4 regions of the Streptomyces sp. NPDC044704 genome follow, and region 1 is predicted to be linked to each of the others. Evidence: riboswitches for the same ligand, from Rfam matches in the RefSeq annotation. Region 1 holds a riboswitch; each other region holds the start of a gene.
The links. Region 1 has a riboswitch for cobalamin ahead of AC07B0_RS34715 (CoA-acylating methylmalonate-semialdehyde dehydrogenase). Riboswitches for the same ligand answer to the same signal wherever they lie in the genome.

Region 1 (6,943 bases):
TTCTTCTCCGAGCGGGACACGAGCCGGCTGGTCGCGGACCTGCGCGAGGCCCTGGCCGGGGAGGTCGCCGAGGCCCGGGTGTCCTCCTCCGACCTGGCGGAGCTGGCCACGCGGATGCCGGCGGTGGCCGCGGTGCTGCTGGACCTGGGGCGGCGCGGCCAGCTCCTGGCGGAGCGCCTCGCCGACGCGGCCGACGGCCGCGACGTGGTGGCCGACGCGCCCCGGTCGCCCCACGAGGAGATCCGCGAGTTCTTCTACCGGCGGCAGAACTACCTTCACGACGCCGACCTCGCGGCCGAGGCGCTGGCCCGCGAGATCGGGATCCGCCCGGGGGACGTCGTCCACGCGCTGACGCGCCGGCTCGCCGGCCGGCACGGGGTGAGGATCGCCGCGGACTGCGACCGGCTGCACCACTACGACGCCGCCGGGCGCGTCCTGCACCTGTCGAACCGGCTCCGGCCGGGACAGCAGGCCTTCCGGATGGCGACCCAGCTGGGGCTGATCGAGTACGGCGACGAGCTGGACCGGCTGGCGGCCGAGGACTTCCCGGCCGGCTCCCCCGTGCACGCTCTGGCGCGGATCGGCATCGCCAACTACTTCGCGGCCGCGCTGATCCTTCCGTACACGGCCTTCCACACCGCCGCCGAGGAGTTCCGGTACGACATCGAGCGGCTCACCGACCATTTCGGTCTCGGCTACGAGACGGTCTGCCACCGCCTGAGCACCCTGCAACGTCCCAGGCTGCGCGGGGTGCCCTTCTCCTTCGTGCGCGTGGACCGGGCGGGGAACATGTCCAAGCGGCAGTCCGCGACCGGCTTCCATTTCTCCCGCGCGGGCGGCACCTGCCCGCTGTGGAACGTGTACGAGGCCTTCGCCGCGCCCGGCCGGATCCACGTGCAGGTGGCGGCCATGCCCGACGGGCAGCGGCACCTGTGGACCGCCCGGGCCGTCACCCGCCACCGCGGCGGCTGGGGCGAGCCGGGGAAGACCTTCGCCATCGGCCTCGGCTGCGAGATCCGGCACGCGTCGCGGCTCGTGTACGCCGACGGGCTCGACCTCGGGAACGCCGCGGCCGCGACGCCGATCGGAATGGGGTGCCGGCTCTGTGAGCGGCTGGACTGCCCGCAGCGGGCCGTGCCGCCGCTGGGCCGGGCCCTGGCGGTGGACGAGAACAGCAGCACCTTCGTCCCGTACCCGGTCACGGGCGCTCCCGCCGGGCCGGGGCGTGGCTGAGCGGGGACCGGCCGGTCAGTCCAGGCGCCGCGCCTCGGCCGGGGTGACCGGCTCCCCCGCCCGTACGGAGTGCAGGACGTGGGCGAGGACTTCGGCGCCGCGGACCACGCGCGGGCCGGGGCGGTTGAAGTAGGCGGGCCCGTCCAGGACCCAGACCTCCCCGGCCCGTACGGCGGGAAGTTCCTCCCAGCCGGGCAGGGAGGTCAGCAACTCGCGCTCCCGCAGGGTGCGTTCGGGAGGGAAGCCGCACGGCATGACCAGGACGACGTCGGGGCGGGCGGCGCGGACGGCGTCCCAGGTCATCGGTTTGGTGTGCTCGCCCGGGGCGGCGAGGAGCGGTTCGCCTCCCGCGCAGGAGATCTGCTCGGGGACCCAGTGGCCGGCGGGCCAGAGCGGGTCGAGCCATTCGACGGTCACCACGCGGGGCCGGGCGCGGCCCGCGGTCAGCCGCCGCACCCCGTCGAGCCGCGCCCGCAGTTCCTCCCGGCGCCGCTCGGCCCGCTCCCGTACGCCGAGCAGCTCCCCGACCGTGACCAGGCAGTCCAGTACGTCGTCGAGGGTGCGCGGCTCCAGGCTCAGGACGCGCGGTCCGGCGTCGAGGACGCGCACGGCGCGGGAGACGCCCGCGTAGGACACGGCGCAGACGTCGCAGAGGTCCTGGGTGAGGACGACGTCCGGCGCGAGGGCGGCGAGCGCCCCGGTGTCGAGGGTGTAGAGCGAGGAGCCGGAGTGGGCGGCCCCGCCGACGGCGTCGGAGATCTCCCGGCTGCTGAGTTCGTCCGCCGCCCATTCGGCCCGCGTGACGACGGGTACGGAGGCGACCGCCTCGGCCGGCCAGTCGCATTCGTGGGTGCGTCCGACCAGGTCGGGGGCGAGACCGAGGTCCGCGACGATGTCCGTGGCCGCGGGGAGGAGGGAGACGATGCGCATGGACCGACTGTAGGCGCGCGGCCGGCGGGGGTGGACTTACTAGGACGTCCAACTATATGTTCGTGCCCATAAGGTCCGCGGTGCAGGGAAGCCGGTGAAAAACCGGCACGGTCCCGCCACTGTGACCGGGGAGTGTGCTGCCGTCCAACGCCACTGACGAGGGCTGTCGGGAAGGCGGGTGGCACGCGGGGATCCGGGAGTCAGGATACCGGCCGCGGAACGTTCCGTGTTGTCCACGAGGATGGAGAAGACACGCATGGCACCGGTTTGTACCCACGACCCTGGTGATCCGGCGGAGCGCGCGCACACCTCCTTCGCGCGTTCGTAGTCCCACGGCCTTCCCCAGCGACGCGCCCGACCGGGCGCGGCCGCCGGTCCGCCGTGCCATCCCCGGATCCGCACCTGACGAGAGCAGGCACCCATGGTCCGCGAACTCACCCACTTCATCGGCGGCAAGCACGTCACCGGAACGTCCGGCCTCCACGCCGACGTGTACGACCCCAGCACCGGCTCCGTCCAGGCCCGCGTCCCGCTCGCCGGGCGCGCCGACACCGAGGCCGCCATCGCGGACGCCGAGGCGGCCCAGGCCGACTGGGGGCAGTGGAACCCCCAGCGGCGCGCCCGCGTCATGCTGCGTTTCCTCCAGCTGGTGGAGGGCGAACGGGATTCCCTGGCACGGCTGTTGTCCGCCGAGCACGGCAAGACCGTCGCCGACGCCCACGGTGACCTGCAACGCGGCCTGGAGGTGGTCGAGTTCGCCGCCGGCATCCCGCACCTGCTCAAGGGCGAGTTCACCGACAACGCCGGGACGGGCATCGACGTGCACTCCCTGCGCGCGCCGCTGGGCGTCGTCGCCGGGATCACCCCCTTCAACTTCCCCGCCATGATCCCCCTGTGGCAGGCCGCGCCCGCCCTGGCCTGCGGCAACTCCTTCGTCCTCAAGCCCTCCGAGCGGGACCCCTCCGTGCCGCTGCGCCTCGCGGAGCTGTTCCTGGAGGCGGGCCTGCCGCCGGGCGTGCTCAACGTGGTCAACGGGGGCAAGGAGGCCGTCGACACCCTGCTGGAGGACCCGCGGGTCCAGGCCCTCGGCTTCGTCGGATCGACCCCGATCGCGGCGCACATCTACGCGACCGCCGCCGCCCACGGCAAGCGGGCCCAGTGCTTCGGCGGCGCCAAGAACCACATGATCGTGATGCCGGACGCGGACCTCGACCAGGCCGTCGACGCCCTGATCGGCGCCGGGTACGGCTCCGCCGGCGAGCGCTGCATGGCCATCGCCGTGGCCGTGCCCGTCGGCGAGGAGACCGCGGACGCGCTCGTGGCGAAGCTGAGGGAGCGGATCGCGACCCTGCGCATCGGCCGCTCGGACGATCCCGACGCCGACTTCGGACCGCTGGTCAGCCGGGACGCCCTCGACCGGGTGAACCGCTACGTCGGCATCGGGGAGGCGGAGGGCGCCGAACTCGTCGTCGACGGACGCGGGTTCACCCTCGCGGGGCACGAGAACGGCTTCTTCGCCGGCGCCTCCCTCTTCGACCGGGTCTCCCCGCGCATGCGGATCTACCGCGAGGAGATCTTCGGCCCGGTGCTGAGCGTCGTACGGGCCGCCGACTACGAGGAGGCCCTGCGCCTGCCCACCGAGCACCCGTACGGCAACGGCGTGGCCATCTTCACCCGCGACGGGGACACGGCCCGGGACTTCACCCGGCGCGTGGGCGCCGGCATGGTCGGCGTCAACGTCCCGATCCCCGTGCCCGTGGCGTACCACACCTTCGGCGGCTGGAAGCGGTCCGGGTTCGGCGACCTCAACCAGCACGGGCCGGACTCGATCCGCTTCTACACCCGTACCAAGACCGTCACCTCGCGCTGGCCCTCCGGGGTCAAGGAGGGCGCGAGCTTCACCATCCCCACGATGGGATGAGCGCCGTGACCACCTTCACCGAGGACCAGCTCGCCCTCGCCGAGGTCACCCTCGACTTCGCCCAGGAGCACCTGGCCCCGTACGCCGTCGCCTGGGACCAGGACAAGCACTTCCCCGTCGACGTCATCCGCAGGGCCGCGGCCCTCGGCCTCGGCGGCGTCTACGTCCGTGAGGAGCACGGCGGTTCGGGACTCAGCCGCAGCGACGGGGTGCTCGTCTTCGAGACCCTCGCGACGGGCTGCCCTTCCATCGCCGGCTACCTCTCCATCCACAACATGGTCGCCTGGATGATCGACCGCTACGGGGACGCCGCCCAGCGCTCGCGGTGGCTGCCGGCGCTCTGCTCGGCGGACACCCTGGGCAGCTACTGCCTCACCGAACCGGGCGCCGGCTCCGACGCCGCAGCCCTGCGCACCCGCGCCGAACGGGACGGCGACCACTACGTCCTGACGGGCGTCAAGCAGTTCATCTCCGGCGCGGGAGCCGCCGGCGTCTACGTCGTCATGGCCCGCACCGGGGCTCCCGGGCCGGGCGGGATCTCGGCCTTCGTCGTCGAACGCGAGGACCCGGGGGTCTCGTTCGGGGCCAACGAGCACAAGATGGGGTGGAACGCACAGCCCACCCGCCAGGTGGTCCTCGACGGCGTGCGCCTGCCCGCCGACCGGCGGCTCGGCGGCGAGGGCAACGGCTTCCGCATCGCGATGAACGGCCTCAACGGCGGCCGGCTCGGCATCGCCGCCTGCTCCCTCGGCGGCGCGCAGAGCGCCCTGGACCGCAGCGTGGCCTACCTCGCCGACCGCGAGGCCTTCGGCGCCCGGCTCCTCGACGCGCAGGCGCTCCAGTTCCGCCTCGCCGACATGGCCACGGAACTGGCCGCCGCCCGTGCGCTGCTCCGCCAGGCGGCGGAGGCCCTGGACGCGGGCGATCCGCTGGCCCCGCGCCTGTGCGCGATGGCCAAACGGTTCGCCACCGACACCGGGTACGCGGTCGCCGACCGCGCACTCCAGCTCCACGGCGGTTACGGCTACCTCACCGAGTACGGCATCGAGAAGATCGTCCGCGACCTGCGGGTGCACCAGATCCTGGAGGGCACCAACGAGGTCATGCGCGTGATCGTCGCCCGCGGACTGACGGAGAGCATGCGATGAACGACCAACACCCCGAGTACGACGACCACGTCCTCCTGCGCACCGAGGGGCACGCCGCGTACCTGACCCTCAACCGTCCCAAGGCCCTCAACGCCCTCACCCACCCCATGGTGCTCCGCATCGACGCGGCACTCGCCGCCTGGGAGCGGGACCCGGCCGTCGAGACCGTCGTCATCGAGGGAGCGGGCGAACGCGGCCTGTGCGCGGGCGGCGACATCCGGGCGATCCACGCCGACGCGAAGAGCGGCGGCACCGCCTCGCTGGACTTCTGGCGCGACGAGTACCGGCTCAACGCCCGCATCGCCCGCTACCCCAAACCGTACGTGGCCCTCATGGACGGCATCGTCATGGGCGGCGGCGTCGGCGTCTCGGCCCACGGCAGCGTACGGATCGTCACCGAACGCTCCCGCGTCGCGATGCCCGAGACCGGCATCGGCTTCGTCCCCGACGTCGGCGGCACCTACCTGCTGGGCCTGGCCCCCGGCGAGCTCGGCACCCATCTGGCGCTGACCGGCGGCGCCGTGGGCGCCGCGGACGCCCTGCTGTGCGGGCTCGCCGACCACTTCGTCCCCTCGGCGGCGCTGCCCGCGCTGGCGCGGGACCTGGCGGGCGACTCCGTACGCGCCGTACTGGAGCGGTACGTGGAAGAGCCGCCGGCGGGTGAACTGGCCGGGGCGCGCGAGTGGATCGACCACTGCTACGCCGCCGGCGGCGCCGAGGAGATCGTCGAGCGGCTGGCGGCGGGCGTCCCCGCCGCGAAGGACGCGGCCGCCACGCTGCTGACGAAGTCCCCCACCGCGGTGAAGGTCACCCTCGCCGCGCTGCGCCGGGCCCGCGGGCTCGGGCCGCTGGAACGGGTCCTGGAGCAGGAGTACCGCGTCTCGCGCGCCGCGCTCTCCTCCCCCGACCTGGCCGAGGGGATCCGCGCCCAGGTCATCGACAAGGACCGTGATCCGCACTGGTCCCCCGCCACGCTGGAGGCCGTCGCCCCGGCGGACGTGGACCGCTTCTTCGCCCCGCTCGGCGAGCGCGAACTCCGCCTCGCCGCACCCGCGTCGTCTCAGGAGGTGCCCTGGTGAGCAGCACCGTCGCATTCGTCGGACTCGGCCACATGGGCGGCCCGATGGCCGCCAACCTGGTCAAGGCCGGCCACCGCGTGCTCGGCTTCGACCTCGTCCCGGACCTGCTGGCCGCGGCCGCGGCGACGGGTGTCGAGCCGGCCGCCTCGGCCGTCGCCGCGGCGCGGGAGGCCGACGTGGTGATCACCATGCTGCCGGCCGGCCGTCACGTCCTGGCCCTGTACGGGGAGCAGGGGCTGCTCGCGGCCGCCCGGCCGGGGACCCTGTTCGTCGACTGCTCGACGATCGACGTGGCCGACGCGCGGGCCGCCCACGAGGCCGTCGCCGCGGCCGGGCACCGGGCGCTCGACGCGCCCGTGTCCGGCGGGGTGGTGGGGGCCGAGGCGGGCACGCTCACCTTCATGGCGGGCGGCGGGGAGGCGGAGTACGCGGCGGCGCTGCCGCTGCTCGACGCCATGGGCAAGAAGGCCGTGCACTGCGGGGCGGCGGGCGCCGGACAGGCGGCGAAGATCTGCAACAACATGATCCTCGCCGTGTCGATGATCGGTGTCAGCGAGGCCTTCGTCCTCGCCGAGAGCCTCGGCCTGGACCACCAGGCCCTGTACGACGTGGCCTCCACGGCTTCCGGTCAG
Region 2 (6,943 bases), on a different contig from region 1:
GGTCTCCAGGTAGACGGCGGCGGCACCCTTGCGGCGGCCGCCCTGGTTGACCGCGGCGACGGAGGCGTCGAGGGTCTTCAGGAACGGGACGATGCCGTTGGAGTGGCCGTTGGTGCCGCGGATCAGGGAACCCCGGGCGCGGATGCGGGAGTACGAGAGGCCGATGCCGCCGGCGTGCTTGGACAGGCGCGCGACCTGGTGGTAGCGGTCGTAGATCGAGTCCAGCTCGTCCAGCGGGGAGTCCAGCAGGTAGCAGGAGGACATCTGCGGGTGCCGGGTACCGGAGTTGAAGAGCGTGGGGGACGACGGCAGGTAGTCGAGGCGGCTCATCAGCCGGTAGAGCGAGGCCACTTCCTCGACGGCCTGGACGGTGTCGTTCTCGGCCAGGCCGCAGGCCACCCGCAGCATGAAGTACTGCGGGGTCTCGATGACCTGACGGGTGATCGGGTGGCGCAGCAGGTAGCGGCTGTGCAGGGTGCGCAGGCCGAAGAACCCGAAGCGGTCGTCGGCGCCCTCGGCGAGGGTGTGCTCGACCAGCGCGTCCAGGCGGGCCGCGTGGGTCGTGACGAACTCGGCCGTGCGGTCGGCGATGAGCCCCTCGCGGTGGCCGACGGCGACGGACGCCGAGAAGGACGTGGAGCCCTGGCCCGCGGCCTCGTCGCGGACGGCCAGCGTCAGCAGCCGGGCGGCGAGGCGGGAGTACGCCGGGTCCTCGGAGATCAGACCGGCCGCGGCCTCGGTGGCCAGCCCGCGCAGTTCGGCCTCGTCGGCGACGGAGCTGCGGCCGCGCAGGGCGGCGGCGGCGACCCGGCCGGGGTCGGTGTCGGGGAGGTCGGCCGTAAGCTCGGTGAGGGTACGCAGCAGTGCGGTCCCCGGGCCCTCGGGCGTGAGCGCAGCCTCGGTGTCGGACTGGGCGGACTCGGCGCGCGGTGCGGCAGGCGCGATGGTCACGGGGGGAGCTCTCCCTCGCTCGGCCCGGTCTTCGACGGGGCGGGGCGAGCGGGCGCACGCGGGAAGCCCACGGACCGGCCCGGACAGGGCAGGCGGTACGTGCGCCGCGTGGCGTCCACCGGCCCAACCGCGAGGCCCGGACGTATCGGCACCCGGTTCGGTTGAGCCGGGCGCGCTGTCGGCAGGTCCTCGGACTTCCGGACGCACCAATGGGTGCACTTCATACCGTTGCGGGACAGTTCCGGATTCGCACCGGATTCCCCTGCGACGACAGCAGCCATGAGCATACATGTGGGGGCGGCCCGTTGCGGTAGCCCCCACATGTTGTGTCGGCGTGGCTACTGCTCGGGTGCGTACAGCTCCAGGGCGTAGGTGAGCAGGGGCACCGAGGGGACCGGGGACCAGTCCCGTTCCGGGGTGCGCACGAAGCCCAGGCGCTCGTAGATCCGGTGCGCGGCGGGGCTGCCCGGCTGGGTGGAGAGCACCAGCCGGGACACTCCCGGCAGGGCCCTGGCGCGGTCGGCGCAGGCCCGTACGAGTGCTTCGCCGGCGCCCTTGCCCCGGCCGGCGGCGGCCACGGCGAGCATCCGGAACTCGGCCTCGCCGGGGCCCGCGATGTCGGCGAGGGGGCTGCCCGGAGGGGCGAACGTCACACCGCCCAGCAGGCGTCCGTCCAGTACGGCGACGAGCACCTCGCCGGATCCGGCCCGGCCCGCGACGTCCCGCAGCGTCCGCTCGTACGTGTCGTCGGTGTTGGCGTCGAGGAGCCCGTCCTCCAGGTAGGCCCGCGCGGTGATCCCGCCCAGCTCTTCGTATTCGGCGGGCTGCGCCGCCCTGATCACGATGTCCATGCGTCGAGTGTGCGCGACGGCCGCGGGCGGACGCCCGGATCCCGGCGGTCCGGTGCCGGGCACGCGCGAGGGCCCCGCCGGACGAGGCCGGCGGGGCCCTCGCGCGTGCCGCTCAGCAGCAGCGGAAGCCCTCCCGGGGATCCGCCTCGCGGGCGTCGGTGCGGGCCCGCTCGAAGGCGCGCCGGGTCATGACCTCGGCGTGCGGGTCGTGGGCGCGGGCGTGGGCCACGTAGCGGTCGTACGCGGCCTCGCCGGAGAACTCCCGTACGTAGAACCGGGCCTTCGACAGCGCGCCCCGGACCCCGCTCACCGCGCGCGCGGCGCTCGTGCCGCTCATGCGACGGGGGTCTTCGCCCGGCCGCCGCCCGCGTCGAGGCCGGCCGCCGCGAGCTCGGCCTTCTCCTCGGGCGTGGCGATCAGCCCGGCCGGGGCTACGATCTTCGACTCGGTCCACGGGACCTCGGACAGGCGCACCGTCTCGGGGTGGGCGATGGCCTTGAAGCAGGTCCGGGCCGCGTCCACCAGCACGATGACGATCAGGACCGCGAACAGCACCGACAGCACCCCGTCGACCGTGGCGTTGGTGACGACGGTGTGCATGTCGCCCATGGTCTTGGCGGGCGGCAGGACCTTGTCGGCGTCGATGCCCGCCTGGTACTTGTCGCGCTGGGCGAAGAAGCCGACCTTCACGTCCTCGGAGAAGATCTTCTGGTAGCTGGCGGTGAGGGTGACGGCCACGTCCCACGCCAGCGGAACCCCGGTGACCCAGGCCCACTTGAGCCGGCCCGACTTCACGAGCAGCGTCGTGCAGACCGCCAGGGCCACTGCCGCGAGCAGCTGGTTCGCGATGCCGAACAGCGGGAACAGCTGGTTGATGCCGCCCAGCGGGTCCTTGACGCCGACCCACAGGAAGTAGCCCCAGCCGCCGACCACTATGGCGCTCGCCAGCCACACGCCCGGCTTCCAGCTGACGTCCTTGAAGGACTTGTGCACGTTGCCGAGGGTGTCCTGGAGCATGAACCGGCCCACGCGGGTGCCCGCGTCGACCGTCGTCAGGATGAACAGGGCCTCGAACATGATGGCGAAGTGGTACCAGAAGGCCTTCATGGCGGTGCCACCGATGACGGCCGAGAAGATCTCCGACATTCCGAGTGCGAACGTCGGCGCTCCGCCCGTACGGGAGAGCAGGCTGCTCTCCTCCACATCCTTCGCGGCCTGCGCGAGGGCGTCCGGGCTGATGGCGAAGCCGAAGTTGGTGACGGCCGCGGAGGCGGTGTCGACCGTGGTGCCGATGACCCCGGCGGGGGAGTTCACGGCGAAGAAGAGGCCGGGCTCGATGATGCAGGCGGCGATCACGGCCATGATGGCGACGAAGGACTCGGTGAGCATCGCGCCGTAGCCGATGACCCGGACCTGCGTCTCCTTCTGGATCATCTTCGGGGTGGTGCCCGAGGAGACCAGCGAGTGGAAGCCGGACAGGGCCCCGCACGCGATGGTGATGAAGACGAACGGGAACATCGAGCCGGCGAAGACCGGCCCGTCGCCGCGCGCCGCGAAGTCGGTGACCGAGGGCATCTGGAGGGTCGGCATCGCGATGACGACGCCCACCGCCATCAGCGCGATCGTGCCGACCTTCATGAAGGTGGACAGGTAGTCGCGGGGCGCGAGCAGCAGCCACACCGGCAGCACCGACGCGATGAAGCCGTACACGATCATCCAGACGACCAGCGTCTCCTTCTCCAGGGTGAAGGTGTCCGCCCAGGAGGACTCGGCGACCCAGCCGCCCGCGACGATGGCGAGCAGCAGCAGGGCGACGCCGATGGCCGAGACCTCGGTGACCCGTCCCGGCCGCAGCACGCGCAGGTAGACGCCCATGAAGAGGGCGATCGGGATGGTCATGCCGATGGAGAAGACGCCCCACGGCGAGTGCGCCAGGGCGTTGACGATGACGAGGGCCAGCACCGCCAGCAGGATGATCATGATGGCGAACACGGCGACCAGGGCGGCGGCTCCGCCCACGGGCCCTATCTCGTCCCGGGCCATCTGGCCGAGCGAGCGGCCGTCGCGCCGGGTGGAGAAGAACAGGGTCACCATGTCCTGCACGGCGCCGGCGAAGATGACGCCCGCGACGATCCAGATGGTGCCCGGCAGGTAGCCCATCTGCGCGGCGAGCACGGGACCGACGAGCGGGCCCGCGCCGGCGACGGCGGCGAAGTGGTGGCCGAAGAGCACCCGGCGGTCGGTGGGATGGAAGTCGACACCGTTGTCGAGCCGTTCGGCGGGGGTCGCCCGCGTCTTGTCCACCTTCAGGACACGGTGCGAGATGAAGCGGGCGTAGAAGCGGTATCCGATGGCGTACGAGCCCAGCGCGGCGGCGAGCAGCCAGGCGGCCGAGATCTCCTCGCCCCGCGACAGTGCGAGCACGCCCCAGCCGATGGCCCCGATGAGGGCCACGAGCGCCCACACGGCGATCGACTGCGGAGTGAGGCCGCCCGGCCGGGAGGGCGAGCCGGGTCCGTCACCCGGACCCGCCGCGCCCTCCGGTGATGGAGTCCGGTATGTCCCCGTTGCTTCCGGTTCCGGCATGATCCTCGTCCCCTCGTTGATCAGCTGCGTAAGCGCAGGGAATCTACGGGGGCTTGACCGCTGGACGTAAGCCCCCGTCCGCATAGCGGTACGAGCGTCCACTGAGGATCAAACGGGAGTCAACCGGCCGTCACAATGCGGGCCTCTGGAGACGGGCAACGAACTTGTAACGGTCGCCGCGATACACCGAACGTACCCATTCGACCGGTTCGCCGTCGGCGTCGAGCGAGTGCCGCGAGAGCATCAGCATCGGCAGCCCGACGTCGGTGCCGAGCAGTCCGGCCTCCCTCGGCGTGGCCAGGGAGGTCTCGATGGTCTCCTCGGCCTCGGCGAGACGGACGTCGTACACCTCGGCGAGGGCGGTGTAGAGGGAGGTGTACTTGACCAGCGAACGGCGCAGCGCGGGGAAGCGCTTGGCCGACAGGTGCGTGGTCTCGATGGCCATCGGTTCGCCGCTGGCCAGGCGCAGCCGTTCGATGCGCAGGACCCGGCCGCCGGTGGAGATCTTGAGCAGCCCGGCGAGGGTGTCGTCGGCCGTCACGTAGCCGATGTCGAGCAGCTGGGACGTCGGCTCCAGGCCCTGGGCCCGCATGTCCTCCGTGTACGAGGAGAGTTGCAGGGGCTGGGAGACCTTGGGCTTGGCGACGAAGGTCCCCTTGCCCTGGATCCGTTCCAGCCTGCCCTCGACGACGAGCTCTTGCAGGGCCTGCCGGACGGTGGTCCGGGAGGTGTCGAACTCGGCCGCGAGCGTGCGCTCCGGCGGGACCGGCGTGCCGGGGGGGAGTGTTTCGGTCATGTCGAGCAAGTGCCGCTTGAGTCGGTAGTACTTGGGCACGCGCGCCGTCCGAGTGGCCGGCCCGCCCTCCGGCTCCGTGGTCGCCCCTTCGGTGGACATCGACGCCCGCCTTCCCGACTCCAGTTTCGCTGCCGTCACCGGCTCCTCCGATATGTGCGGTCACATCGTGACACGGGTGGGAGGACAGGCCTCCTCCCTCCCCCAGGTGTCGGTCCGGTAACGGACCGAGCACCCGCTCATTAGACCCTTGACACCCCTAAAGGTCTAGGCCAAGCTCCGGGTACTGGTCTAAACCAATATGGATCGGATCCCGGCCCCACGGGCAGTACTTGGTACGTCACCGCGGTGGGCGAGGGAAGTTGCAGGCAGCATCCCTGAGGAGGGTGGCGTGAAGCGCAAGCTCATCGCGGCGGTCGGAGTCGCGGGCATGGTTATCGGCCTCGCGGCGTGTGGCGACGGTGCCGACGACAAGGCGAAGACCGACGCATCGGGTGGCGCGGCCAAGGAGATCACCGTCTGGGTGATGGACGGTTCCGCACCGAAGGCCTGGATCGACGAGGTCAACAAGGAGTTCTCGGCCAAGCACCCCGGTGTCACGGTCAAGGTCGAGGAGCAGAAGTGGACCGGCATCCAGGAGAAGGTCACCACGGCCCTCTCCGAGAACACCCCGCCGGACGTCCTTGAGCTCGGCAACACCCAGACCGTCGGCTACGCCGTCACCGGTGGCCTCGCCGACCTGTCGGACGACAAGTCCAAGCTCGGCGCCGACGCCTGGTCGAAGGGCATGACGTCCTCCGCCGAGGTCGACGGCAAGCTCTACGCCGCCCCCTGGTACGCCGCCAACCGCGTCGTCATCTACGACAAGAAGGCCTACGAGAAGGCCGGCATCACCGCGCCGAAGACCCGCGACGAGTGGGTGGCCGGCCTGGAGAAGCTGAAGGCGTCCGACCCCGCCTCGCAGCCGATCTACCTCCCCGGCCAGAGCTGGTACATCCTCGCCGGCTTCGTCTGGGACGAGGGCGGCGACCTCGCCGTCAAGGACGGCGGCAAGTGGAAGGGCCAGCTCGGCACCCCGCAGGCCGCCTCCGCGATGGACTTCTACAAGAAGCTCCAGTCCTTCTCCACCGCCCCCAAGGACAAGGACGAGGCCACCCCGCAGCAGTCCACCGACATCATCCCCAAGGGCGGCGTCTCGTCCTGGATCGGTCTCGGCTGGGAGGCCCAGGGCGCCCTGAAGGCCCTGAAGGACGCGGGCAAGGAAGGCGACTTCGGCTACTTCCCGATCCCGGGCAAGACCGCCGACAAGCCGGGCTCCGTCTTCCTGGGCGGCTCGAACCTCGCCGTCGCCGAGCGCTCCAAGAACAAGGAGCTCGCGAAGGAGTGGCTGGCGCTGGCCGCCGGCAAGGACCAGATGACCAAGTACGCCGCCGCCACCGAGGGCGCCCTGCTCCCGAACCAGGCCGCCGCGAACTTCGCCGCCGCCCCGGGCTCCTTCGCCGAGTCGATGGCCAAGGCCTCCGTCTCCGGCAAGATCACCCCGGTCACCGCGGGCTGGGCGAACGTCGAGACCGAGCCGAACCCCATCAAGGAGTTCATGACCAAGGTCCTGAAGGGTGAGGACGCCGCCAAGGCGGGCGCGGACGCGGACAAGGAAATCGCGAGCCGCATCAACAAGTAGTCCCGCCCCGCGGAACCGGCAGCACCCGCAGCACCCGCAGTACGGTCCGTCCGGGCAGTACGGACGGACCGAGCAGCACCC
Region 3 (6,943 bases), on a different contig from region 1:
CAGGCCCGGTACTCGGCACGGGCCGGTCCCGGGGTGAGCCGGGCGCAGCCGTGGAGCATGGCGGCGGCGGACTGCTCGATGTTCCCGGCCGGGCTCTGCGCGGCGACGCAGATCTGCTCCAGTTTGACCCAGACGGCCCAGCTGCCGAGGGGGGTGAGGGTGGCCCGTGCGGGGCCCAGGGTGACGGCGTCGACCGCGGCGAGGCCGCCGAGCGCCCAGCGCAGCAGCCGGGCGAGCGGGAGGGGGCGGGGTTCGGCGGGGGCGGCTTCGCCTGCCGTTTCCCGGGTGCCGGCGGGGTCGCCGGCGTAGGGGACCTCGCAGCGTTCGTCGCGGAGTTCGGTGACGCGCTGACCGAGGAGGTCCAGCAGGTCGGGGACGGTCACGGGGCCGGCCGACAACTGGAGCAGGGAGAGCAGCTGCGGCATCGCCTCGACGACCTCGGCGACGGCCCCGGGGGCGATGTCGGCGGGGGCGGGGTGGACGAGCGACCAGGCGTCGAAGAGGGCGACCCAGCCGCGCAGGACCGCGGTGTCGTCCCGGTCCCAGGCGCGCAGGCGCCAGCCGGGGCGGGCGTGGCCGCCGTGCACCTCGACGAGGCCGGAGAGCCGGGCGCGGTCCCAGCCGACCCGGATCTGGCCGTGTGTCAGGCGCAGTTCCCCGGCGGCCCGTTCCACGTCGGAGGCGGGCAGCGCGCCCGCGGGTGCGGGGCGGCCGCCGTCGCCCGCACCGAGGTTCAGCTCGGCCCAGCGGGCCAGCCGTACCGCGTCGGCGAGGGAGGCGCGGGCCCTGTTCGCCAGGTCTGCCGTAGCGGGGGTGCCCGCCGGCGGCCGGGGGGCCGGCCGGGTTCGCCGGTCGGTCACCGCCTTGCGCGCCGTGGCGACGGAGCGCGGGGAGACGAGTCGGAGTCTGGAGTCGCGAGCCAACTGCTCATCAGGCTTTCGGGACGTCACGGAAGCAGTCTCGCCCGTCACTGGCCGAAAGCCCAAACGGAACCAGGCGTTTCCACAGGTCACGGGGTGGACGAAGCGGGACAAACGTGCCACCCTGCCCCGTCCGCCACATCCCCTTCACCCCGGCACCACACAGCCCGCCCGACAGTCCGTCACATTCCGGACACGGGAGTGCCCCACGGGGCCCCGCGGGGCCCCTACATGAGAGGGGTGAGGAAGCGGCGCAGCGCCTCCTCGTACCCGGCCGGGTCGGCGTTCCACATCGCCCCGTGCGGGGCGGCCGCGACCGTGTGCAGGGTGATCAGGCCGGGCCGGGCGGCGGCCAGCCGCCGGGAGGGCTCCCACGGGGCGAGCACGTCGTCGGGCCCGTGGAAGATCAGCACCGGGACGCGCAGGGCGGCCGGGTCCGCGCCCGGCGGGCGGCGGTCCGCGCGCAGCCCCGCGCGGCCCTCCGCGGCCCGTACCGCGAGCGGGAGCAGGGGGCGCGGGACGTGCCGGGCCGCGGCGAGGGCCCGCAGGGTGGCGTGCCAGTCCAGGACGGGCGAGTCCAGCACCAGTCCGGAGATCCGGTCGGCCAGGGCGGAGCGTTCGACGGCGTGCAGGGCCATCGTGGCCCCGGTGGACCAGCCGTGCAGGATCACCCGCCGGGCTCCGTAGCGCAGGGCGTAGCGGATGGCGGCGTCCAGGTCCCGCCATTCCGATTCGCCGAGGTGGCCGAGGCCGTCCGGGGAGGCGGGGGCGCCGAGGTCGCCCCGGTAGGCGAGGTCGAGGACCGGGAGGTGGTGGCGGTGCAGGAAGGGCATGAGGACCATCGGGTGCTCGCGGCCGGTGCCGAGCCCGTGCACGGTGATCACCCAGGTGTCCCGGGCCGCGGGCACGAACCAGGCGGGCAGGGCCCCGAGCTCGCCGGGGACGTCCACGTCGGCGTGTTCGAGGCCGAGCGCGGAGCGCGGGTTGCCCAGGTACACCTGGGGGGTGAGCGTGACGCGGGTGCCGGGTTCCAGGCTGCCGTGGGTGACGGCGAGCAGGCGGCGCACGACGGTGTCCGGGCCGTGCGGGACGTCGGGGAGGACGGGGCCGACCACCGCGTGCACGCCGGGCGCGGTCAGTCCGTACGTACCGGGGCGCAGGGAGGCCAGCGAACGGGTGAGGGTGATCCGGCCCGGGGCGGTGGAGTGGACGCTCAGCCGGGGCCCGCCGGGCAGGGGGCGCCCGGATTCGGGCCGCAGGGCGGCGTCGGCGGCGTACCGGCCGGCCGCGACAGCGGCTGCTCCGGCACCGATCAGGGTCGTCGTGACGGCCGCTGCCGTCGCTGTGGCGGTACGCACGGCTCCAGTGTCGAGGCGGTGTGGCGCGGGGGCCACCGGAGGTGATCCTTCCGCGCTCGCGGCGCGCACAACCGGAACGGGTGAGCAGGCGAGCCGGCGCGCCTGCCGGGGAGCGGCCGCCCGAGGGGGTCCGGGACGTGATCTGGGTCTCTTCCGGGGCGCCTTCGGCAGGGACACCCGTACCGGAAGACCTTTCGGGAGGGGTGTGTTCACCCGGCCCTGACGTGCATCAATCGCTATATTCACGGTGGAATCGGGGCGAAGGTCCCGATCATGCGCCGCCCGCGGACACCACTCGGCCCGACCCAGTTCACCTTCCGTTCATCCAGGTTGCCTACGGTCGCCGAGCCACTGACGTCAAACAGAAGCCTGGGTAAATGGAGCACATAACGCTTCTCCTCGGGATCGTGATCATCACCGCTCTCGTGTTCGACTTCACGAACGGTTTCCACGACACGGCCAACGCGATGGCCACCACCATCTCGACCGGCGCCCTCAAGCCCAAGACTGCGGTGGCGATGTCCGCCGTGCTGAACCTCGTCGGCGCGTTCATGTCCGTGGAGGTCGCCAAGACGATCTCCAAGGGCCTGGTCAACGAGGAAGGCATCCAGCCAGAGGTGATCTTCGCCGCCCTGGTGGGCGCGATCCTCTGGAACCTCGTCACCTGGCTGGTCGGACTGCCCTCCAGCTCCTCCCACGCCCTCATGGGCGGCCTGATCGGCGCCGCGGTCGCCTCCGCCGGCATCGGCGCGGTCAACGGCAGCGTCGTCGTGACGAAGGTGCTGATCCCCGCGATCGCCGCCCCGATCGTCGCCGGTGTCGCCGCGATGCTGGCCGCGAAGCTCACGTACAAGCTGGGCCACAACGTCGGCGAGAAGACCTCCGCCAAGGGGTACCGCGCCGGCCAGATCGCCTCGGCCGGTCTCGTCTCCCTCGCGCACGGCACCAACGACGCGCAGAAGACGATGGGCATCATCACCCTGGCGCTCGTCGCCGGGAACGCCCTGCCCGCCGGGGCCAACCCGCCGGTCTGGGTCATCGTCTCCGCCGGCCTGGCCATCGCGATGGGCACCTACCTGGGCGGCTGGCGCATCATCCGCACCATGGGCAAGGGCCTCACCGACCTCCAGCCGCAGCAGGGCTTCGCCGCCCAGACCTCGGCCGCGAGCGTCATCCTGGCCTCCTCCACCCTCGGCTTCTCCCTCTCCACCACCCACGCGTGCTCCGGCGCCGTCATGGGTTCCGGCCTGGGACGCAAGGGCGGCGTGGTCCGCTGGTCCACCGCCACCCGCATGTTCATCGCCTGGGGCCTGACCCTGCCCGCCGCGGCCCTCGTCGCCGCCGGCGCCGAGCTGGTCATGCGCACGGGTGACGTCGGCATCGCCGCGGTCACCGTCTTCCTGGTCGCCTCCTGCTTCGCCATCTGGGTCATCTCCCGCCGCCAGGTCGTCGACCACCACAACGTCAACGAGGTGGAGACCGCCACCACGACGGACGAGCCCGGTGTCGTCACCACGGCCATGGCCGCCGTCACCGTCCCGCCGACCACCGCCGCGGCCGGTACCACCGCCGCCGTGACCGACGAGGACCTCAAGGCCACCATCCCGGCCGCGACGGCGACCCCGACGACCCCCGCGGCTCCGGCCGCGGCGGTCTGACCCCGAGAACGACAGAGGTATCAGCGGCATGAACATCGACTGGGCATCGCTCGGCTCCGTCTTCGGAGTCAGCCTCTCCGCCACCGTCGCCCTCGTGGCCCTCTTCACCCTGGGCCTGGTGGGCCTCTCCAAGCACGAGGCCGCCACCGAGCACGGCGGGACCGCGGCCCTGGCGCGCACCGGCGCCTACGCCTGCTTCGCGCTGTGCGCGGCGGCCGTGTCGTACGGGATCTACCTGATCGTCGCCTGACACGACGTGTCCGAAGCTCCCTCCGGGTCCTCCCGGAGGGAGCTTTCGCGTACCCCCGGTGCGCCCCCCGCCCGAACCCGCCGCAGGTCAACGGCAAGTTGACGGGCGTTCGCGGTGCGTGGTGGACTGCCCGAGCCAATACGGCGGCATGGAAGAGGAAGTCCGGTGCGAATCCGGCGCGGTCCCGCCACTGTCACCGGGTCAGCGCACGCGGTGCGCGGCCCCGGGAGCCAGGAACTCTCGCCGCCGGACACGTCGAACCAGGGCGCGGACCCTGAGTGAGGACATACCTGCCACCATGCGTGCCGACCGCGTCTTCGCGTACGGCGCCACGGCGGGCCTGATCGGCGACCGGATCCTCGGGGATCCGCGCCGCGGGCACCCCGTGGCCGCCTTCGGAACCGCCGCCGCCGCCGTCGAACGCGCCCTGTGGCGCGACGACCGCGGCCGTGGCGTCCTCCACGCCCTCGTGTGCGCGGGCGGCGCGGCCGCCGTCGGTGCGCTGGCCGCCCGCGCCGTGCGCTCCCGGCCCGCGGCCGCCCGCGTCGCCCTGACCGCAGCGGCCACGTGGGCCGTCGTCGGCGGCACCTCGCTCGGCCGGGAGGCCCGCGCCATCGGCGGGGCGCTCGCCGCCGGGGACACCGAGGTCGCCCGCGAACGCCTGCCCCACCTGTGCGGGCGCGACCCGGAGTCCCTGGACGGGCAGCAGATGGCCCGGGCCGTCGTCGAGTCCGTCGCGGAGAACACCTCCGACGCGGTCGTGGGGGCCCTGGTGTGGGGGGCCGTCGCCGGGGTGCCCGGGCTGCTGGCCTTCCGCGCCGTGAACACCCTCGACGCCATGGTGGGCCACAAGTCGCCCCGCCACCTGCGCTACGGCTGGGCCTCGGCCCGGCTGGACGACCTGGCCGGCTGGCCCGGGGCCCGGCTGACGGCGCTCGCCGCCGTCGTGGCCGGACCCGACCGGCGGGGAGCCGTACGCGCCTGGCGCGCCGACGCCGCCGCCCACCCGAGCCCCAACGCGGGCCCGGTCGAGGCCTCCTTCGCGGGGGCGCTCGGTGTCCGGCTCGGCGGGACGCTGGCCTACGGCGGACGGACCGAGCACCGTGCCGTGCTGAACGGCGCGGCCGGCCGGCCGGTGGAGGTCGCCGACATCGAGCGGGCCGTCCGGCTGTCGCGGCGGGTGACCTGGCTGGCGCTGGGCGTCTGCGCCCTGGCCCGGACCGCCGCCACCCGGACACTGGTCTCGCGTACGACACGGAGGGGGCGCGCATGAGCGGCGCGAAGCGCGGCGGCGGACTGCTGGTCGCCGGTACGACGTCGGACGCGGGCAAGAGCGTCGTCACGGCGGGCATCTGCCGGTGGCTGGCCCGGCAGGGGGTGAAGGTGGCCCCCTTCAAGGCCCAGAACATGTCCCTGAACTCGTTCGTGACCCGGGAGGGCGCCGAGATCGGCCGGGCCCAGGCCATGCAGGCCCAGGCGGCGCGGGTGGAACCGACCGCCCTGATGAACCCGGTGCTGCTCAAGCCGGGCGGCGACCAGAGCAGCCAGGTGGTGCTGCTGGGCAAGCCGGTCGGCGAGATGAGCGCGCGCGGGTTCTTCGGGACCGCGGGCCCCGGCTCGGCGTCCCCCGGGCCGGCGGAGCCCGGCGGACACCGGGAACGGCTCCTCGGCGTCGTCACGGACTGCCTGGAGCGGCTGCGGGGCACGTATGACGCCGTGATCTGCGAGGGGGCGGGCAGTCCGGCCGAGATCAACCTGCGCCGGACCGACATCGTGAACATGGGCATCGCGCGGGCCGCGCGCTTCCCCGTCGTCGTGGTCGGGGACATCGACCGGGGCGGCGTCTTCGCGTCCTTCTTCGGCACGACCGCGTTGCTGTCCCCCGAGGACCAGTCGCTGATCGCCGGGTACCTCGTCAACAAGTTCCGGGGCGACGTCTCCCTGCTGGAGCCCGGCATGGAGATGCTGCGCGGGCTCACGGGCCGGGCGACGTACGGGGTGCTGCCGTTCCGGCACGGGCTGGGCATCGACGAGGAGGACGGTCTGCGGGTCTCGCTGCGCGGAGCCGTACGGGAGTCCCTGGTGGCACCGCCGCTCGGCGAGGACGTGCTGCGGGTCGCGGTGTGCGCGGTGCCGCTCATGTCGAACTTCACCGACGTCGACGCCCTCGCCGCCGAGCCGGGCGTGGTCGTGCGGTTCGTGGACCGGGCCGAGGAACTCGCCGACGCCGACCTGGTCGTGGTCCCGGGCACGCGCGGCACCGTGAAGGCGCTGGCCTGGCTGCGCGAGCGGGGCCTCGCCGGCGCGCTGGCGCGGCGGGCCGCCGAGGGCCGTCCGGTGCTGGGCATCTGCGGCGGCTTCCAGGTGCTCGGCGAGCACATCGAGGACGAGGTCGAATCCCGGGCCGGCGCGGTGGACGGCCTCGGCCTGCTGCCCGTACGGGTCCGGTTCGCGCGGGAGAAGACCCTGGCGCGGCCTTCCGGATCGGCGCTGGGCGAGCCCGTCGAGGGGTACGAGATCCATCACGGCGTCGCCGAGGTGCTGGGCGGGGAGCCGTTCCTGGACGGCTGCCGGGTCGGGGCCGTGTGGGGGACGCACTGGCACGGCTCGCTGGAGTCGGACGGATTCCGCCGGGCCTTCCTGCGGGAGGTGGCCGCTGCCGCCGGGAGGCGCTTCGTCCCGGCCCCTGACACCTCGTTCGGTCTGCTGCGCGAGGAACAGCTCGACCTGCTGGGCGCCCTGATCGAGGAGCACGCC
Region 4 (6,943 bases), on a different contig from region 1:
GACCGGGATCTTGGCGTACGCGGCCTCGTACGGGGCGGGGACCTTGGTCTTGAGGTTGGCGGTTCCCGCCATCCGGTCCTGGAGCCCGAGTTCGAGGAGGGTCTCGGTCGAGGTCTGGTCCAGGGTGACGGTCCGCTCGGGCGGTCCGGCGAAGGAAAGCCGCCGGCCGCAGCTCGTGACGGAGGCCGCCTCGGCAGAGGCGCGGGCGGCGGGTGCGGAGTCCGGGCCGGGGCCTTCGCCGGAGGCGGCGGCGGAGCAGCCCGCGGTGGCGAGGGCGACGGTCAGGGCGATGCCGAGGCGGACGGGGTGGCGCATGGGGTTCTCCGGTCTGTGGGCGTGGGTGTTGTCGTGCACCGGGCAGGAGTGCAGCGATTCGAAGGGTACTGTAACGGTAATCATTTTCATTAACGACCCCCGGGGTGTCCGCCGCCGCACCGCACCCCGCCTCCGAGGAGCAGCCACACCGTGACCACCACACCCGCACCGATACCGGCCAAGTCCGGTACACCACAGCCCCGTTCAGTCCTCCGGGACCCCTCGTTCCTGCGCCTGTGGGCCGGCACCACCGCCTCCGGTCTCGCGACCTGGGCCCTGCCCTTCGTCCTCGGGCTCGCCGTACTGCACCGCGACCTCGGCGCCGCCGGACTCGGCCTGGTCCTCGCCGCCCGCACCGCCGGCTTCCTCGCCGCCGTCTCCGTCGGCGGCGTGCTGGCCGACCGGCACTCCCGCCGCGCGGTCGTCCTCTGGTCGGCCCTCGCGGCGGCGGTCGCCGCGCCCCTCCTCGCCGCCGGACTCGGCCGCTCACTGGTCCTGATGACGGCCGCCGCCGCGCTCGCGGGCGCCGGACAGGGTGCCTGCCGCCCGGCGTTCCAGGCGCTCACCGCCGAAACCGTCGAGCCCGGGCGCCGTCAGCAGGCCAACGCCGCCCTGACCCTGGCGGTACGCGGCTCCACGCTCGCCGGCCCCGCCCTGACCGCGCTGCTCGCGGCCTTCCTCGACATCCGGACGCTGCTGCTCGGCATCGGCGTGCTCTGGCTGGTCGCCGCGCTCGTCCCCGGCAAGGGGGCCGCCACCGCGGCGGACCCGGCCGCCGGGCCCGCGCCGCGCGCCGGATTCCGCGCCGAGTTCCTGGAGGGGGTGCGCGAGGCGCGCCGCCACCCCTGGTTCCTCGCCGGGCTCGGGGCCCTCGTCGCGGTCATCGGCCTCGGGTACTCCGCCACCAGCGTCGCGCTGCCCCTGATCAGCCGGGACCGCTACGGCACCGAGTGGGTGCTGGCCGCCGCCATGACCGCCTACACGGTGGGCGCGCTGGGCGGGGCCCTGATCATCGCCCGCCTGCGCCCGCGTTCCCAGGGCTGGGCCGCCTTCGCCGGGCTGGCCGCGTACGGTTTCGCACCGTTGAGCCTCGTGCTGCCCGTGCACCCCGTCGTGGTCGTCGCCGCGTACGCGGTGGCGGGGATCGGCATCGAGCTGTTCAACGTGCCCTGGTTCACGGCCACACAGCGGGAGGCCGCCCCGGACAAACTCGCCCGCGTCTCCTCGCTGGACTTCCTGGTGTCCTACGGTCTGGCGCCGGTCGGCCTGGTCCTGATCGCCCCGGCCATCGACGCGTTCGGGGTCACCGCCGTACTCGCCGTGTGCGCCGCCGCCTGTTTCCTCGTACCGGCCGCCGCGGCGCTCGTGCCCACCGCCCGCCACTTCGCGCGGGCGGCCCCGGCGCCGACGGACTGACCACGGCGGCCGCCGCGCCACGGGCGGGTGGCCCCGTGCCGGGGCCGCCCGCCCGCCGGGGTCAGGCGCCCCAGCGCAGGGCGATGGTGTCGCCCACGTTGATGACCTTCTCGCGCAGGGCGCCGGCGAAGGCCGAGCCGTCGACGCTGACCTTCCAGGTGTTCGCGCCGCTGTTGGCCTTGCCGTTGACGGCGGTGATCGTGCCGGTGCCCGACGAGGGCGTCACGCCCGTGACGCAGCCCGACGGGGTGGCGGCGCCGGTGGCGGCGGCCAGGACGTCGCCGAGGGTGGTGGTCGTCCCGGTCGGCGTGAACGCCACCGAGCACACCTTGAGGTTGCCGGCGCCGTCGTCGACGGTCAGCGCCAGCTTGGTGGCGGTGCCCGCGGTGAACGTCGACTGGGCGACCCACTGCGGGGCGCCGGGGGTGACCGGGACCGGCGGGGCGGCGGTGAAGCCGCCGCCGACGACGCCGCGCAGCGCGTCGATGGAGGCGTAGGCGGTCGGGCCGGTGTCGGACGGCTTGTACTTGAAGCCGCCCGCCGGGTTGTACTGGTTGGCGATCAGGAAGTCGATCGGGGTCTTGCCGTTGGCGGTGAGGAAGTCCCCGGTCTGCGGGTTGATGCCGCAGGCGTTGAGGCCGGCGACGCCCCAGCCGTTGGAGCTGGTGTTGACGCCGTAAAGGGAGTTGAAGGCACCGGAGTTGGCGACGAGCTTGCTCTTCAGGAAGTTCTTGGCCTGGACGACGTCGGCGTCGGTGTTCGGGACGCCGGAGACGCAGAGCGCGGCCATCGCGGCGCCGGTCATGTCGACGTCGCTCGCGGAGTTCAGGACGGTGGGGTTGCCCTCGGCCTTGTTGTAGGTCCAGCCGCCGTCCACGTGCTGGTTGGCGCGGATGCGCGTGACCATCGAGTCGGTCAGGGCCTGCGGGACGCGGGCGCCGCCGGCCTGCGTCTTGGCTCCGCCGAGCGAGAGGGCCGCGAAGACGGTGCCGTTGAAGTTCCCGGACGGGCCGAAGTAGCCCGCCTCGGCCGTCTGCCAGTAGGAGTAGACCTGCGCCACGAGGTTGCGGGAGGCCGAGACGCGGGCCGGGTCGATGCCGGCGGCGTACGCGTTCAGGGCGGCGCGCTCGTAGTCGGTGACCACCGGGGCGCCGGAGGGCCAGCCCGCCGTGGACAGCAGGTTGCGGTAGACGGTCCGGGCGTTCTTCGTCGTGTCCCCGCCCGGCGCCACGTCGGCGACGGCCGTACCGGCCGCGGCGAAGGCGGTGAACGCCCACTCGTTGGACAGTCCGGAGCCGGCGTACGAACCGTCCGCCGCCTGGAGCGACTTGAGGTAGGCGACACCGTTCGTCTTGGACGTGGAGATCTGCGCGGGCGACGAGGTCGCGGACGCGGGCAGCGCGGTGAGGGCGAAGGCGCCGAGCGCGGCGGGCACCGCCAGCGCGAGGCGGCGGGAGGTACGGGGACGGGACATGGCCTGCTCCTGGAAATCGGCGGACGCCGGTCCCTCCCCGCTCACGCCGCGCGTCACCGCGCACGGAGCTCGGGGCACGGCAGGGCAAGGCCGGGGAACCGCCGTCCGGAACGCGTGGTACGGCTTCCTGTGGTGCATCGCCGTATGGGCATTCGGGCTCGGAAACGGCCCCCGCCGTTCCACACCGCTGCGCGTCAGCTCCGGCATCGCACCGGATTCCCCCATGTGGCAGCCCAGGACGCTACCCGAGCGGTCAGGGGACCGCCAGCCTCCGCTTCCGGGGGCGGACCGCGGCGGTCCAGGATCGGTCGGCTGAGACTCATGCCACCTTGACGCGTCGTCGGGATCCGTGTTGCACTCCGGCTGATAACTGCTCAGCACCAGGGGAAGCCGGTCGAATTCCGGCGCTGACCCGCAACCGTAGGCCCGGTACGTCCGGGCGAGCCGGATTGCCTGGGGCCGGGCCACAGTACGAAGAACGCCGTCGCGGATTGCGGTGTGGTCGTCGCAGCCTCCCCATGGCCCGAGAGCCGTGCGGGGGTTCCTCGCCACGTGCGCAGCCGCCCGGCAGAGACGAGGGGCCGCGGTGGGGACCGAACAGCAGGCGAAACGGCAGTCGGGAACGAGACGGCGGTTCTTCTCCCTCGTGACCGCGGCCTTCCTGACGCTCGGGTCGGGAGTGGCCTTCCTCACGGTTCCCTCGTCCGCGAACGCCGATCCGGTCGACCAGTGCACCGCGGCCAACGGCGCCGTCGTCGCCGTGGACTTCGGCCCCTTCGGCGGCAAGGTAGAGCGCGGCTGCGACACCACCCCGACGACCGGGTACGAGCTCCTGCACACGGGGGGCTTCACCACCAAGGGCACCGTCCACGACGGTGACGGATTCGTCTGCCGGATAGGCACCGGCTCCTTCAACACCGGTACGGAGTACCCCACTCCGGACAAGGAGGACTGCGTCCTCACCCCGCAGGCCACCGCCTACTGGTCGTACTGGATCGCCTCGCCCGGTCAGAAGAGCTGGACCTACAGCCCCCTCGGCGCCATGTCGCGCACCCCGAAGCCCGGTGACGTCGACGCCTGGGTGTTCGGCGGCACGGACATCGGCGGCACCTCGGGCAAACCCTCCTTCTCCCCCGACGACGTGCGCGCCGGAGGCGGTTCCCCCTCGCCGGACCCGACCGGTCCGACCGGACCTCCGACGGTGCCCCCGGGCGGGGTCGACGTGGCCGCCGCCACCCGCTGGCTCACCGGGAAGCTGACGGACGGGGAGCGCGTCGTCGACGAGGGCTCCACCACCCCGAACCACTTCCTCACCACCGAGGTCGTGTACGCGCTGGCCGCCGCCGACAGGAAGAGCCCGGCGGCCCGGAAGGCGGCCGACTTCCTCGCCACGCCCGCGGAGACGGACGCGTACGCCTACCCGGCGGGCAAGGACGGGATCCCCGACGCCACCGCCGCCGCCCGGCTGGCGCTCGCCGCCGAGGCCACGGGGAAGGACCCCCGCGCCTTCGGCGGGCACGACCTGCTCGGGGACCTGGTGAAGTACGTCTGCCCCAGGGACATCGGTGACGGGGACACCGTCGAAGGCTGCCTCACCAAGGGTGACTTCCGCACGACGGGCCAGTCCGATGCCCAGGCGATGGCCGTGATCGCCCTGCTGAACGGCGGCGTGACGCCTCCCGCCGACGCCGTGAACCGGCTGACCGGCCTCCAGTGCGAGGACGGCGGCTTCACCGGCATCCTCATCCGCTCCGGCGGCTGGTGCGACAGCGACGCCGCCTCCACCGGCCTGATCGCCCTGGCCCTCAAGCGGGCCGGCGGCCACGACGCCGTCGTCGAGAAGGCCCGCGCCTACCTCAAGAAGTCCCAGCTGACGACCGGCTCCTGGCCCTCCGCCGCGTACATGACCACGGGCAGCCCGAACTCCACCGGCTGGGCCGCACAGGCCCTGCGGGCGCTCGGCGACACCGGCCACGCGGACGCCGGCACCTCCTGGCTGTCCCGGCACCAGTTCCCCGAGGGCGGCTTCGGCTTCGAGGAGGACGACACCGAATCGCGCGTGTTCGGCACCACCCCCGTCGTCGTGGCGGGGGCGAAGAGCGACCTGGTCGCGCTGACCACCGGCAAGACCGACCCGACGCCAACACCCACGCCGACGCCTACCCCGACCCCGACCGAACCCAAGCCCACGCCCACGCCCACCGGCCCCATCCCGCCGGTCCCGCCGGGTGAGGGACCGGACGTCAAGAAGGGCGTGACGTACCTCACCGGCCCCGCACGCCTGATCCAGGGCCGCTTCTACGAGAACGAGCCGGGCGGGCGCCGTGCCGACTACGGCATGACCATCGACGGCGCCTACGCCCTCGCGGCCACCGGCGGGGACGACGCGACGCTGCGCAACATCGTCGACTTCCTCGACAAGGGCGGCAAGGACGGCCAGAACCGGGGCATCCACGACTGGACCCTCATCGGCACGAAGTACGCGAGCGGCGGCTCGATCGGCAAGGTGGCCGTGCTCGCCGAGGCCGTGGGCCGCGATCCCCGGAACTTCGGCGGCCAGGACCTGATCGCCTCGCTCTCCAAGATCACCTGCCAGGCCAAGACCTCGACCCGCCAGGAGTGCGCGGCGAAGGGCAACTACGCGTACGCCACCTCCGTCTTCAAGCAGTCGCTCGGCATCATGGCGCAGGTCCGCGCCGGTGAGACGGCGGCCGCGGCCGAGCCGATGGCCTACCTCAAGAGCCTCCAGGACCCCTCCGGCGGCTGGGTCAGCCTGATCGGCGAACCCAGCGCCACCGAGGTCGACTCCACCGCCATGGCCGCCATGACCGTGGACCTGTTGCCCGACGCCGACTCGCAGCGGGCCGTGGACAAGGCACTGGCCTGGCTCGCGGCGCAGCAGAAGGAGGACGGCGGTTTCAAGGGCGCGTCCGGGAACTCCGTCAACTCCGCCGCCCTCGCGATCCAGGGTCTCTCGCTGGACGCGCGGAAGTACGGCGCCGAGATCTCCAAGGCCCGCGCGTTCCTCGCGAGCCAGCAGAACACCGACGGCGGCTTCAACGTCGCCAAGGACAGCCAGCCCGGTTCCGACGTCCGTGCCTCCACCCAGGCCATCAGCGGCACCACCGGCATCTCCTTCGGCACCCTGACCCGCAGCCTCGACGGCACCACCCCCGAGCCCGTCCCCAGCACCACGGGCGGAACCACCGGCGGAACGACCGGCGGCACTGGCGGAACCACTGGTGGCACTGGCGGAACCACGGGCGGCACCACCGGCGGCACCGGCGGCACTACGGGAAGCACCACCGGCGGCACCGGCGGAACCACAGGAAGCACGGCCGGCTCGTCCTCCGGTTCTTCCTCCGGTCCCGTGATCGTGACCCCGGGCGAGGAGACCGCCGGGACGGGCTCGACCGGCGGGACGAACACCTCCGGAGGGACGAACACCTCGGGCGGAACCAGCACCTCGGGCGGAACGACCACCTCCGGAGGAACAGGTGCCTCCGGCGGAACGGCCGGCGGCTCCGGATCCGGCTCGGGCTCGGGCTCCGGCCCGGCCCCCGCCCCGGGCGGCGTCCTCGCCTCCACCGGCGCCCAGCTCGGCGGCCTCGCCGCCGCGGCCGTGGTCCTGGTCTTCGGGGGCTGGGGCGTCACCCGCGCCGCGAAGCGCCGCAGCGGAACCACCGGAGGCCGCGCGTGAACGGCAACCGCGTGCTGCCGCGCGCCCTGGCCCGTGCG

Region 2: linked by a shared signal. The riboswitch ahead of AC07B0_RS07880 (ribonucleoside-diphosphate reductase subunit alpha) and the one ahead of AC07B0_RS34715 (CoA-acylating methylmalonate-semialdehyde dehydrogenase) in region 1 are both predicted to bind cobalamin.
Region 3: linked by a shared signal. The riboswitch ahead of AC07B0_RS25220 (cobalamin biosynthesis protein) and the one ahead of AC07B0_RS34715 (CoA-acylating methylmalonate-semialdehyde dehydrogenase) in region 1 are both predicted to bind cobalamin.
Region 4: linked by a shared signal. The riboswitch ahead of AC07B0_RS07210 (prenyltransferase/squalene oxidase repeat-containing protein) and the one ahead of AC07B0_RS34715 (CoA-acylating methylmalonate-semialdehyde dehydrogenase) in region 1 are both predicted to bind cobalamin.

Annotation. Positions count from the first base shown of each region.
Region 1 covers NZ_JBWKGY010000022.1:94,729-101,671, forward strand. Annotated here, with positions in the region: gene AC07B0_RS34705 (short-chain fatty acyl-CoA regulator family protein) at 1-1,233, shown strand, start outside; gene AC07B0_RS34710 (cobalamin-binding protein) at 1,249-2,163, opposite strand; cobalamin riboswitch at 2,225-2,394, shown strand; gene AC07B0_RS34715 (CoA-acylating methylmalonate-semialdehyde dehydrogenase) at 2,585-4,084, shown strand; gene AC07B0_RS34720 (acyl-CoA dehydrogenase family protein) at 4,081-5,232, shown strand; gene AC07B0_RS34725 (enoyl-CoA hydratase/isomerase family protein) at 5,229-6,311, shown strand; gene mmsB (3-hydroxyisobutyrate dehydrogenase) at 6,308-6,943, shown strand, end outside.
Region 2 covers NZ_JBWKGY010000003.1:82,570-89,512, reverse strand. Annotated here, with positions in the region: gene AC07B0_RS07880 (ribonucleoside-diphosphate reductase subunit alpha) at 1-951, opposite strand, end outside; cobalamin riboswitch at 1,115-1,248, opposite strand; gene AC07B0_RS07875 (GNAT family N-acetyltransferase) at 1,290-1,802, opposite strand; gene AC07B0_RS07870 (CstA-like transporter-associated (seleno)protein) at 1,915-2,112, opposite strand; gene AC07B0_RS07865 (carbon starvation CstA family protein) at 2,136-4,388, opposite strand; gene AC07B0_RS07860 (GntR family transcriptional regulator) at 4,519-5,283, opposite strand; gene AC07B0_RS07855 (extracellular solute-binding protein) at 5,573-6,862, shown strand.
Region 3 covers NZ_JBWKGY010000011.1:55,489-62,431, forward strand. Annotated here, with positions in the region: gene AC07B0_RS25200 (hypothetical protein) at 1-950, opposite strand, end outside; gene AC07B0_RS25205 (alpha/beta hydrolase family protein) at 1,148-2,278, opposite strand; gene AC07B0_RS25210 (inorganic phosphate transporter) at 2,656-3,936, shown strand; gene AC07B0_RS25215 (hypothetical protein) at 3,965-4,186, shown strand; cobalamin riboswitch at 4,292-4,448, shown strand; gene AC07B0_RS25220 (cobalamin biosynthesis protein) at 4,485-5,459, shown strand; gene AC07B0_RS25225 (cobyric acid synthase) at 5,456-6,943, shown strand, end outside.
Region 4 covers NZ_JBWKGY010000002.1:627,943-634,885, reverse strand. Annotated here, with positions in the region: gene AC07B0_RS07220 (ABC transporter substrate-binding protein) at 1-315, opposite strand, end outside; gene AC07B0_RS07215 (MFS transporter) at 466-1,731, shown strand; gene AC07B0_RS07210 (prenyltransferase/squalene oxidase repeat-containing protein) at 1,793-3,205, opposite strand; cobalamin riboswitch at 3,337-3,465, opposite strand; gene AC07B0_RS07205 (prenyltransferase/squalene oxidase repeat-containing protein) at 3,792-6,905, shown strand; gene AC07B0_RS07200 (hypothetical protein) at 6,902-6,943, shown strand, end outside.